3 regions of the Cytobacillus dafuensis genome follow, and region 3 is predicted to be linked to each of the others. Evidence: riboswitches for the same ligand, from Rfam matches in the RefSeq annotation. Region 3 holds a riboswitch; each other region holds the start of a gene.
The links. Region 3 has a riboswitch for thiamine pyrophosphate ahead of FSZ17_RS06315 (ABC transporter substrate-binding protein). Riboswitches for the same ligand answer to the same signal wherever they lie in the genome.

Region 1 (4,218 bases), 1.1 Mb from region 3:
AATAGCCTTTTTCCTTTGCAACATATATTGCTGAATGAACCGCATTCGGATACCAATCAAGCATGATGCTTATATCTTCAAGCTCCTTTTTATTCTCATCTTTGTTGCTCTCGGTTTTTCCGGAACAGCCAACAAGCATGATAGCAATTACTACAATCAATAAACGATTCATCCATATTTTTTTCATTTTTTGTCCAACTCCATCTGTGAATTAATCTGTATATTTCCATTTTAAAATTCGTTTTTCTATAAAAGAAATGATTGCAAACAAAAGTATGCCAAGCAAAGTAAGTATGGTAATTGCTGCAAATACTCCCTCAGAATTTAGATTACCTGACATTCGACGGCTGTAATATCCAAGCCCTTCACTTGCTCCTAACCATTCGCCAATTGTCGCTCCGACTAAGGCATATACAATTGCAAGCTTTAACCCTGAGAAAAAAGAGGACATTGCCATTGGAATATTGAGTTTTTTGAAGATATGCCAGCGGGTTGCCCCCATCGAACGTAATAATTCGATATATTCCTTATCACTTGATTTAAGTCCATCATATGTACCAACAACGATTGGAAAAAAAGAAATTAGTATAGTCACAGCAACCTTGCTCCAAATTGTATAACCAAACCAGAGAACAAAAATTGGCGACAGCGCAATGATAGGGATCATCTGTGATATTAAGACCGCAGGATATAGAGTTTTTTCTACTAATTTTGAAAAAAACATACCCACTGCTAATCCCACTCCACCAACAACTGCTAAGACAAAACCAATTAAAAATTCAAGCAAGGTTGCGGGCAAATGCTCTAAAAATAACGGCTTCCAATTTTCTATAATTGAAGTTATTACACTCGTCGGCGCCGGAATGATAAAGGCAGGAATGAGCTCTGATCGAACGAGATATTCCAGTAAAATAAAAATAATTAGGGAAAAAATGAGAAATAGACTGTATGTTTGCAGCCATTGTTTAAATTGTTTCATGGGCAATCCTTTTCTCCAGATTATGTCTTAAAGTAATAAGCTCCATTTCGTGCAGCATTTCAGGGTGGCGTGGCCGAGACAGATTTACAGGAATATCATCAAGTGTTTTATCCAGATGTAATAAAAGAATCCGATCACTTAAGAAACATGCTTCCTCTAAATCATGTGTGATAAATAAAATCGTTTTATTTAATTCTTGCCAAATAGACAATAGCCATGATTGCATTTCTTTTTTTGTTAGTGCATCTAGTGCACCAAATGGTTCATCAAGCAATAACAAATCCTTTCCCGATAATAGAGCGCGCAAAAATGCCGCCCTCTGCCTCATTCCGCCTGATAACTGATTCGGAAGCGCATTCTCATAAGCAAGTAATCCTACTCGGTCAAGCCAGTCTCGCGCTTCTTCTTTCGTAATTTGCAAGTTCTTTTGAATCTCCGATGCAATCATAATATTCTCTATAATTGTTCTCCATGGGAGCAGCAGATCACGCTGTGGCATGTAGCCAACATCCCCAAGTGTGATTGCTTTTCCATTGATTAGGATTTCTCCTTCATCTTGTTTAAGCAGGCCTGTAATTAATTTTAAAATCGTACTTTTCCCTGTGCCGCTTTTTCCAATTAATGAAACAAATTCTCCACTTCTCACTTCCAAGTTTAAATCAGAAATGACTTTATTTTTTTGATTTGCTTCATTCCTAAATGTATAGGAAACATTTTTTAACACGAGTGTCATCTTTTCACCAACTTGTTTTTAGATCGGCCAATCTTGTTTGTAATAGTTCATATCCCAAAATAAGTATTCATATTTTGAAGCCATTTGAAAGTGCTCCTCAAGGATAGTAAGTTCACGCTCAGGTTTTCCTTCCGCAAGCTCATCCATCAGCTGAATTAACCATTTTGCACCTTCTCCAAATGCTTCCGAATCATATGTTTCAATCCATTTAGCATAACGATTTGTTGAGAGATGTTCTCCATATTGCTTTCTGAGTAATTTGCCGATTTCCCAATAATCCCATGCACAAGGAAGTAAACAGGATACAAGCTCTGCTAAACTGCCATTCTGGGCAACATTTAACATATATCTTGTATAGGCTAAATTGACAGGTGTAGGTTTTGTTGCTTCAAGTTCTTCACGGGTAATTCCGAATTCTGCTGCAAATTGGCGATGTAATTCCATTTCAAAATGAAGTGTCTCATGAAGGGTTTGTGCGAAACTCCCCATCATATTTAAATCATGAGCTTTCATTACTCCTACCGCAAAAAGCTTTGAATAGTCAATTAAATAAACGTAGTCTTGCTTCATATAATGAATGAATTTTTCTTCATCTAACGTCCCCTTTCCAAGTTCTTGTACAAATGGATGCTGATGATTTTTCTCCCATATTGGCTTTACATTTTCAAATAGCCTTTCAGTGAATTTCTTTGTTTTAACATTTTCCATTTTAATTCTCCTCCTGAAAAAATTGTTTTTTATTTTGCCTAGCTGGAATAAAGTTCAACTAACCATCAGTGGGGGTTTTCTTTCATCCCCCACTGATGGTTAGTTGAACCAATCGGGCCTTTACGGGCAGTTGATCCCCCACTTAGGTTTCTTTAATTCTCTGGCAACCTTGAAGTGGGGGTCTTACTGCCCGTTAATCTGCGATAAACTGCATCTTTAGTAAATGCAGAAGAAAAAAAAGAAAACCGCTTTCATTTTGGAAAGCGGTTAAAGAAAGAAGTAAATATATCTTTCAATTAACCTACTTCCCTACGCTAGTATGAACTAGATCAGGTTCAAAGGGTTCTATCTCAGCCATTAAAGGCGCCCCTAGTAGATTAAATCTATAGAATTTGTAAAAAACAAAAAATCCCCACTCAAAAACGTAAGAGTGGGGATAAATAAACATACGAATATTTTATCCAAACGCCACTTCCCTACGCCAGTATAAACTAGATCAGGTTCAAAGGGTTAAGAACGATTGTTCCATCTCAGTCTTATGCAGACACCCCTAGTGTACTTATTAACTTCATAAATAGCATAGCATGAAATATTATTATTGCAAGGAAAAAAATTAGGAAGGTAAAAATTTTTTTAAAAAATCTCCATATAAAAAGAGCTGTATCGAACAGCTCTCTATACTAATACACGCCAGCCAAATGGATCGACTAGTGAGCCATTTTGTATGCCTGTTAAGGTCTCATATAATTTTTTTGATAATGAACCAGTTTCTCCGTTATTAACAAGAAGCTTCTCTTTCCAGAATAATTCTCCAATAGGTGAAATGACAGCTGCCGTGCCTGTTCCGAAAGCTTCTTCTAATTTTCCTTCTTTACTTGCTTGATAGATTTCTTCAATTGAAATTTTTCTTTCTTTAACTGGAATATTCCAATGCTTTAATAGTAGGATAATTGAATCACGGGTTATTCCATCTAAAATACTTCCATTAAGTTCTGGCGTTATAACTTCTCCATCAATCTTAAAGAATACGTTCATGCTTCCAACTTCTTCAATATACTTATTCTCTTTTCCATCTAGCCATAATACTTGTGAATATCCTGATTTGCCCGCAACTTCCTGAGCTTTTAAGCTAGATGCATAATTACCTGCCGTTTTCGCATTTCCAGTTCCGCCTCTAACCGCACGTACATATTCCGTTTCAACTGCGATTTTTACTGGGTTAATGCCTTCTTTATAATATGCTCCAACTGGGCATAAGATAATGATAAATTGATAAGTTAATGAAGGTGAAACTCCTAAATGTGCTTCTGTTGAAATAATGAAAGGACGAATATAAAGAGATGTTCCTTCTAAATTTGGAACCCAATCTCTTTCAACATTAATTAATTGTTTTAAACCATAAAGAGCAAGCTCTTCATCAATTTGTGGCATACACAAGCGAGCGCTTGATCGATTTAATCTTTCCATATTTTTATTAGGTCTAAATAGAAGGATTTGCTCATCTTTTGTTTGATATGCCTTTAGCCCTTCAAAAACAGTTTGCCCGTAATGGAATATTGTTGCTGAAGGATCTAAAGTAATAGGTTGATAAGGAACAATTCGCGGATCATGCCAGCCTTTTCCTTCCGTATAATCCATAATAAACATATGATCTGTGAAGTTCCTTCCAAACTGAAGATTGTCAAATGCTGGTTTTTGTTTTCTTGATTGACTTAGGTTCATTTCAATTTGATAGTCGTTCATCCTACTTCTCCCTGCCTTCATATACTTTGTCGCTTTAAATTGTTAATCCAATCAC
Region 2 (4,218 bases), 1.2 Mb from region 3:
ATATTTCTTGGGAAAGCGCAAATTCAGACATTTCCTGCTTTCCTCAGTCAAAAATTAGCGTAATTTGCCGGAATGATAGATATATGTCGAATAACCGGCCCTAAAGAGAGCCGGCATTTTACGCAAAAGAAAATTCCTTTTCTTCAGATGAAACAATTTCTTGAACCTCAGAGCCTTCTAATGTTTCTTTTTTCAGAAGTGCTTGGACTAAGTACTCAAATTGTAATCGATTTGTATTGATTAGTCGTTCAGATTTATCTAAAGCCTTATGGAAAAGCTCTAGCATTTTTGTTTCTTTTTCAACCTTATTAAAGGTTAATGTGAAACCATCTTCAAGTAAGCCAGTATCAACCATTTGCTCTATAACATGCTTGGCTTGTTGGACATCACCGCTTACCCCAATGCTATGTTCACCAAGAATGAGACGCTCAGCTACACCACCTGCCAAAATCATGGCTACCTGATCAAGCATATCACTTGTAGTCGATAAATGCATTTCTTTTGGAATAGGCGCCACATAACCAAGTGCTTGTCCACGCGGAATAATGGTCGCTTTACGAACAGAGCCAGGTTTAGTAATTGCGGCAACAAGAGCATGCCCAGCTTCATGAATAGCTACTCTCTGTTTTGTATTAGGATCTTGCAAGACTCTTGTTGTACTTCCAAGAACGGTACGATCAAGTGCAAAATCTAGATCTTCCTTGGATATTGCTTCCTGTCCGTTTCGAACAGCTCTTCGGCTTGCTGTTTCAAAAAGGGAATGAAGCTCTGCGCCTGAAAAACCTGAAGTGCTTTCAGCAAGACCTTCAAGTGATTCTTTAACATCATCTGCCAAAACACGATCTTTTGCATGAATTTCAATAATTTCTTTTCTGCCATTTGTATCTGGAAGCGGGACATGGAAAGAAAAATCAATACGCCCCGGGCGCAGGAAGGCATCATCGAGCATATCCTTCCGATTCGTTGCAGCGATGAATAGGATACCATCGTTTGATTGTCCGCCATCAAGCTGAACGAGTAGTTCCGTTAATGTTTTTTCACTTTCTTCACCACCATGCTGCTTTCTTTTACCAGCAAGGGCATCGACTTCATCGATAAATACGACAGACGGCTTTTGCTTTCTTGCATTTTGGAATAATGTCCGAACACGAGAAGCACCGACGCCAACAAACATTTCATTAAATGCAGAACCACTTGTAGAAAAGAAAGTAGCACCTATTTCCTTTGCGATCGCTTGGGCAAGCAAGGTTTTACCTGTCCCTGGAGGTCCATATAGTAATATGCCTTTTGGAGGCTTAACGCCCATTTTAAGAGAGCGATTTGGATCTTTAAGTGTGGATAGAGTTTGCAAAATTTCCTCTTTCATTTCACCTTGAATACCGCCAACATCTGCAAGTGAAATAGAAGGTAGAGGTCTTGCTGTAGAAACACTTTGCTTCATTGAATTAGCAGCTCCTAAACCGCCTTTTCCGGATTTATATAAATAAATGCCGATACCTGCAAGGACCGTAACAAGTCCGCCAAGAACCCATGGTGTATAAGGACTGCTTGAAGAAAATGTATATTGAACATTATAGTTTTCTACTATTTTATCAATCATTTGACTGTTCGGAGGAACATGCGAAAAATAATTTCCTTCACTCGTAGAAATCATGAGCTTACCGTCTTTATGTTCATTGATTGTAACTAGCTCACCTTTTTGAGCAATTATCAAGTTCTCAACGGAGGAAAAAGGAATTTGTTCAGCTTTATTTCCTGCTTGAACAGTCCAAATTACTGCTGCTAAAATCACCAAAAACGCTACAATAATTACTGAAATTGCTGAAGTTTTATTTAAACGTAATTTCAATGTATTCCCTCCCTTATGTATTATTATTATAAATAACATAAATAGGGCAGGGGTAGTCCCATTTTCATGTAAAATGAAGAAAAAATTGGAATTAATAATTTAGGAAGTTGAGAGGGGAGTAATATGAACATTTCAACTTCACATATGTTGGAAAGTCATATATACTAATATAGGAACAATTACATAAACGTAACCACAAGGGGAGCTAATTGCTGAGAGTGAACACATAGTTGTTCTGACCCTTCGAACCTGTTAGTCAATTCTAGCGTAGGAATGTGGCATGAGTAGAATGTTTATTTTACATGAATTTCTATTCTCCCCTTGAGGTAACGTATTAAACAAAAGGGGAGTTTTTTTTATGAGGAAAATAAGTCTGATTGCATTGATCGAGGCTTCTTTTTTTGCTGCATTTGCAATTGTTTTAGATCTATTGCCATCGATTAAGCCAACTCCAAATATTTCGATTTCAGTTGCTATGATACCAATTTTTATTCTAGCCTTTCGCTGGGGATTTCGTGTTAGCTTAATCTCAGGTTTACTTTGGGGTATTCTTCAAATCGTAATGGGGGATGCTTGGATTGCCACACCTACTCAAGCATTCATTGAATATTTCATTGCATTCGCTTGTATTGGTTTTGCAGGTTTATTTTATAATTTAATACAAAAGGAATTGCGTTTTGGCGACAAGAAAAAAGCGTACGGGTGGATCGTTGCAGCAATATTTGTTGGCAGTCTGGCGCGATACTTCTGGCATTTCATTGCAGGAGCTATTTTCTTTGGAGAGTACGCACCAGAAGGTATGGATCCAATTCTATTCTCTTTCGCAGTAAATGGTGCAACAATGCTAGGAGCGTTTGCATTATGTTCATTTGTTGCTGTCCTTTTAATATCAACCACGCCTCGATTAATTATTAGAAAAGACAATACACTAGCAATCGAACATAATAAAGCATCATAAAAATAGGGATTTCATTAAAAACTGCACAATGATTGAAAAAGTTTGTTAATCAATCATTGTGCAGTTTAGTTTTCATATGGTCTCTTTTACAGTGAATTTATTTTCTATTTTTTCTTCTAATAAAATAATACAGAAAAACGATTACTAATAGTCCAATTATTACTTTGTCAGAAATCCCATTTTCCTCGCTATTTTTTTCTTTCGTTTCGCTGCTTTCATCCTTTTGATTGTTGTCGATTTTTTCTGTTTGTGTAGGATCTGTAACAGCTTCTTCGGTTTTATCTGGAATGGCCACTGTTCTATTTTCTATTTCATCCATCTCTTCAACTGTGGTTGCATACATACCTTTTGATAATTTTTTTGCCTCAGCCATCGAAGAAACAATGCGGTCTTCATATAAATAGTCACCATAATCATAGAAATCCTCTACAAAGCCAGCTTTTGTTATTTCCTCTTGAAGCAATTGATCATCAACCCAAACCCATGCAAGCAAGCGATTATATTTATCGAAAACTCGATCTCCATCCGTTTCCAGCGTAATATTTCCTGACCTTAAGAAGGAGCATGTATATGTACTTGCCTCTTTTCCAAACGGTTCTATTTTGTTTGTGCTTTCTGGTGTATCAATATATAAAAATCTTGTTATATAGGTTTGTCCGTTTATCTTAAATTGTGCAGTATCCCCATCGGTGCATTTTACAAGTTCAGCAGGATACCTCGTACCTAATTTAATCGCATCATTTGGTTCTTCTGTAGAAGATATATTATCAGATGGTGTTGAAACTTCCTTTTGACCTGTTTCATTTTGGTTTGGAAATGAATAGCCCTCTAAATCAACATTTTCTTTAGACAAACCAGATGCACAACTGGAATTGCTGTTATATTTTTTAATTAATTGAATGAGTTCATCCATATTGGCTGCTGTTTTTGCAAGTGAGGAAGGTTCATGAAGTAAATAGACACAATCTGCCTTACGAAAATGCCCTCCTAATTCATCCCGTGCACCATTATGAGCTGCTGTTAATGTAGGGAGTATAAAAAAGCTAATAGTAGTAAAAACAAAAATGATGATTCGATTAAATTTGTACAAAACTAGTACCTCCTATGTAACAACCATACGGTTAAATATAATACCATAATCAAATTGATTTTTGTTTGTTTTTTGACTATTCATCTCATAGACAACTTTTACTTTCAAACAACAGAATCAAAAATAGGCACATTAAATGAAATTTCTCGTATTATAAAGGGATATTTTTTTTACAGAGGAGGAATACGATTGTATCCATTTTATGATTATCCAAATTCATATAGACAAACTGAAAAAATAATCGCAAATTTAACGAAAGCAATAAATGGTGAGTACAGTGCTATTCAATGCTATCAAAAACTAGCAAATATGGCGCCGACA
Region 3 (4,218 bases):
AGGAAAAGGAATGACAAATTCAGCTGCAATTGTTGCAGGCTTGTTGGAGAGAATCACAATCCGATCGGATAAAAACAAAGCTTCCTCAAGATTATGGGTGACAAATAAAACCGTTCGACGATTGTTTTCCCAGATAGACAATAGCCATTTTTGCATGTCCAGTTTTGTGAGTTCATCTAACGCTGAAAACGGCTCATCAAGTAAGATGATGGGCTGCGGGCTAAGTAAAGCGCGAATAAAGGATACCCGCTGTTTCATGCCGCCAGAGAGCTCATTAGGATAAGAATGGGTATATTCAGCTAACCCGGCTTTCTCAATCATTTCTAATGCTTTACTTGTATCCTTTGTTCCTTTTAATTCTTGACCAAGAAGAACGTTTTGTAAGACTGTTCTCCACGGAAATAAACTAGGGGACTGTGGCATGTAGCTGACTGCACCTGTTTTGCTATTAATTTTTTCACCTTGCAGTATAATCGTCCCTTCATCAGGAGCAAGAATGCCGCCAATTAGTGAAAAGAGCGTACTTTTTCCACTGCCTGAAGGACCAAGAATGGAAACAAATTCACCTTCATTCACTTGTAAATTTAGATGCTTAATGACATCTACATCTGCAAATTTTTTCGAAATATCTTGTATCGTTAAGACACTCATTTTAGTCTACTCCTTTTGACTGCCAGCGGATAAGAAGTCGTTCAATCAAAACAATTGCCGCAAAGAATAATAGGCTTAACGCCATGATTGCAAAGATGGCAACAAAGACACGATCTGTTCGGAATGAGGACGAAGCTAAAGTCATGTACACACCGATGCCTGATTTAGCCCCAAGCCATTCGGAAATTACAGCACCCATAATACTGTAAGTGGCAGAGATTTTTATTCCTGAAAAAATGGATGGGAGAGCATGTGGAAGTTCCAGCTTCCAAAACAATTGGCTCTTCGTCGCTCCAGCCATTTTCATGTAATGCTTTAAGTCAGGAGATGTTTGTTTAAACCCATCAAGTGCTGCAACCGTAACGGGGAAAAAACAAACAAGTGTAATGACAATGATTTTTGGCAACATCCCAAAACCAAACCAGATGACTAATAATGGGGCTAGAACGATGACGGGAATATTTTGTGAAAGAATAAGAAGCGGATATACAACTTCACGTACAAACGGAAGGAGATAGAGCAGAATAGCAACGAAAAGCCCAATCCCAACACCGATCGTAAACCCAGTAACCCCAAGTTTTATCGTTGAAAGCAAATGTTCTGAAAAGCTTGGAAAGCCTGTAATTGCTTCGGTCATAATGGTTGAAGGAGCAGGAAGCAGCCATTCTGGAATATCGGCTATTTTAACGGCAAGCTCCCAAATAAAAAAGAAGAGAAGGAGAACGAAAACCGATCTCCATCCCTTAAATCGATTCTTCTTCATTAGCGATACTTCTCCGTTAACTGATTCATGGCTATGCCTGATGGCTGATATAAAACTTTCACTTGAGAAATCACGTTTTTGCTGCCGATTTCAATCATACGTTCATTCATTTTTTTTATAATGTCAAATAGCTCTGAAAGCTCCCCTTCCATTGTTGTTTCTAATGGATGAACTTCATAATTGACACCTGATTCTTCAATAATTTTAATCGCTTCATCCACATATGGAATGACATCTTCTCCATTTTTTGTTTTCGGGATAATTTGAATGCTAACTAGGGAATTATTCATCTTACTAGTCTCCTTACTTTGGCAAATAGTCGTTTGTATAGGCTTTTTTAGCATCTAGCTCACTATCTAATAATTTATTTTCATACATCCAGTTTGCATAGTTTTCCCAAACCTCTAGCTTTTGTTCACCCCATCTTGGAGCATCATCTTGATAACGTGTTGCTAACCACTCTTGACTTTTCTTAACAAGATCTTTATCAAGATCAGGAGCTGCTTTCAATAAACTATCTGCTGCTTCAAATGGATGGTCGATCGCAAATTCATAGCCTTTCGAAACAGCCTTTAAAAATTTCTTCACTTGTTCCGGATTCGATTGAAGCTTCTTTTCATTTGTTACAAGTACTGGTGTATAGTAATCAAGCTTTTTACTATAATCGGTTAAATAAACCATATTGATCTTTTCGCCGCGAAGTTCTGCTTCAATGCCTGTCCAGCCATAATAAATCCAAGCAAAATCAATGTCTCGTTTTACCGCTGTAAAAAAGTCTGTATCCCCCATATTCACAAAGGAAACATCTTCTACATTGGCATTTTCCTGTTGCATCAAGGAAGTAATAACGGATTTTTCAACTGGAGCTCCCCAGCCTCCATATGTTTTTCCAGCAAAATCCTTTGGTGAAGTAATATTTTTCTCCACTGGAGAGGCAAATCCTGACGTATTATGCTGGATAACTGCTGCAATTGAAACTAAAGGTACCCCTTGAACACGTGCTTGTGTAACACTTTCCTGATAGCTTACGCCAAAATCGGCTTTTCCTGAAGCAACTAGCTGATCAGCTCCTGCTTCACCAGGCATAATAATCTCAACGTCCAAGCCTTCTTCTTTAAAGTATCCTTTATCCTGTGCAACATATAAACCGGTATGATTTGTATTCGGTGTCCAATCAAGAACAACCGTTACCTTCTCATTTTTTTCTTTCTTTTCCTTCGCGGGATCTGCGGATTCCTTTCCTCCGGCACATCCTGCGAGAAGCAAGGATGTAGTAAGCATAGTTGCAATTAACCTTTTCATGACATTTTCCTCCAAAGTGTATTCGTGGTAACTCCAGAAAAAATAAAAAACACCCGGATGAGAACCCGCGCGTCCATGAACAAACATATCTATTCTTTACTCGAATATGTTTCCTCCGCTGGTCTTAACCAGATCAGGTTCAAAGGGTCAGGACCTCACAGATCCAATCTCAACCGTTAACACCGGTTCCCCTACAATTCTAATGCTATTTATTTTTTCAGGCACTTTATTATAACAAAAATAAGAGAGTGTATAGCATAAATATGAAATCTTTTTGCTAGTGTTAAGAAGATTATCTTGAGAAGGAGATTTTTTATGATGAAGATTATATCAGTTGAAAGTACTATAATCCCTTTTCTTGCTAGTTTATTTAATACTCGGTATAGTTTATTTGAATAATGAAAATCTAGTGGAGAAGTGATTAGTAAGCGGTAATAATAAATTTTAAAAAATCAGTATGAAAGGAGGAAAGCCATAATGTATGAACCTAAGACGAAAGAAACTGATAGTAGCGTCATTGAATTTATCGAAAAAGTTGATAACGTCAAAAAGAGGAAAGATGCATATGATTTGTTGGATATCTTTACTGAAGTAACCGGTTTTCAGGCTAAGATGTGGGGGCCTAGCATTATTGGGTTCGGTTCTTACCACTATGTATACGAAACTGGGCACGAAGGAGATGCACCACTTGTTGGCTTTTCACCTCGCAAAGCAAAAATCAGTCTATATTTTACAATGGAAGAAAAAGAACGAGAACAATTACTAGAGAGTTTCGGGAAGCATACATCAGGTAAAGCTTGTATTTATATAAATAAACTAGATGACGTAGATTTAGAAATATTAAAGCAGTTAATTGAAAAAACGGTTAACTATTTTGAAAAAAAATACCCTAGAAATTGATTTTTAAATGAATCAAGTGTTATTTTTTAGATATAAGGTGAAAGCATCCTCATGATCTAGTGAAAGGAGAAAAAATATGAGTATTGGAGCATTTTCTGTTAGTTTGACGGTAAAAGATATTCATGCTTCAAAAGCATTTTATGAGAAACTTGGATTTAACGTTTTTGGTGGAAATATCGATCAAAACTGGTTAATCATGAAAAATGAAGACTGTATAATTGGCCTGTTTCAAGGTATGTTTGAAAAGAATATATTAACTTTTAATCCTGGGTGGGACAGTAATGCTGAAGAAGTAAATCCTTTTAAGGATGTTAGGGTATTACAGGAGGAACTTAGAGAAAAAGGAATTAACTTTATTAACGAAGCAAATGTGGCAACTGAAGGCCCAGGGAGCTTTATGATTGAGGATCCTGATGGTAATCTAATCCTTGTCGATCAACACAGGTAAAAATAAACATAAAAAATATCCATTCAAGTGTGCAGTACATATCTATGTGAATATATTAGGAGGTTAATCATGGGAAGAGTCGTTCATTTTGAGATTCATGTAACTAATATGGAACAGGCAAAAACATTTTACGGAGAGGTATTTGGCTGGACGT

Region 1: another riboswitch for thiamine pyrophosphate. It lies ahead of tenA (thiaminase II); the one in region 3 lies ahead of FSZ17_RS06315 (ABC transporter substrate-binding protein).
Region 2: another riboswitch for thiamine pyrophosphate. It lies ahead of thiT (energy-coupled thiamine transporter ThiT); the one in region 3 lies ahead of FSZ17_RS06315 (ABC transporter substrate-binding protein).

What each region holds. Positions count from the first base shown of each region.
Region 1 is NZ_CP042593.1:2,419,841-2,424,058, forward strand. It holds gene FSZ17_RS11470 (ABC transporter substrate-binding protein) at 1-187, opposite strand, end outside; gene FSZ17_RS11475 (ABC transporter permease) at 212-979, opposite strand; gene FSZ17_RS11480 (ABC transporter ATP-binding protein) at 966-1,712, opposite strand; gene tenA (thiaminase II) at 1,731-2,420, opposite strand; TPP riboswitch at 2,710-2,801, opposite strand; TPP riboswitch at 2,877-2,982, opposite strand; gene FSZ17_RS11490 (branched-chain amino acid aminotransferase) at 3,096-4,163, opposite strand.
Region 2 is NZ_CP042593.1:2,509,014-2,513,231, reverse strand. It holds gene FSZ17_RS11875 (AAA family ATPase) at 119-1,849, opposite strand; TPP riboswitch at 2,038-2,140, shown strand; gene thiT (energy-coupled thiamine transporter ThiT) at 2,208-2,807, shown strand; gene FSZ17_RS11865 (thermonuclease family protein) at 2,905-3,897, opposite strand; gene FSZ17_RS11860 (ferritin-like domain-containing protein) at 4,087-4,218, shown strand, end outside.
Region 3 is NZ_CP042593.1:1,314,622-1,318,839, forward strand. It holds gene FSZ17_RS06300 (ABC transporter ATP-binding protein) at 1-651, opposite strand, end outside; gene FSZ17_RS06305 (ABC transporter permease) at 653-1,414, opposite strand; gene FSZ17_RS06310 (MTH1187 family thiamine-binding protein) at 1,414-1,704, opposite strand; gene FSZ17_RS06315 (ABC transporter substrate-binding protein) at 1,718-2,716, opposite strand; TPP riboswitch at 2,810-2,919, opposite strand; gene FSZ17_RS06320 (DUF1801 domain-containing protein) at 3,194-3,616, shown strand; gene FSZ17_RS06325 (VOC family protein) at 3,693-4,064, shown strand; gene FSZ17_RS06330 (VOC family protein) at 4,134-4,218, shown strand, end outside.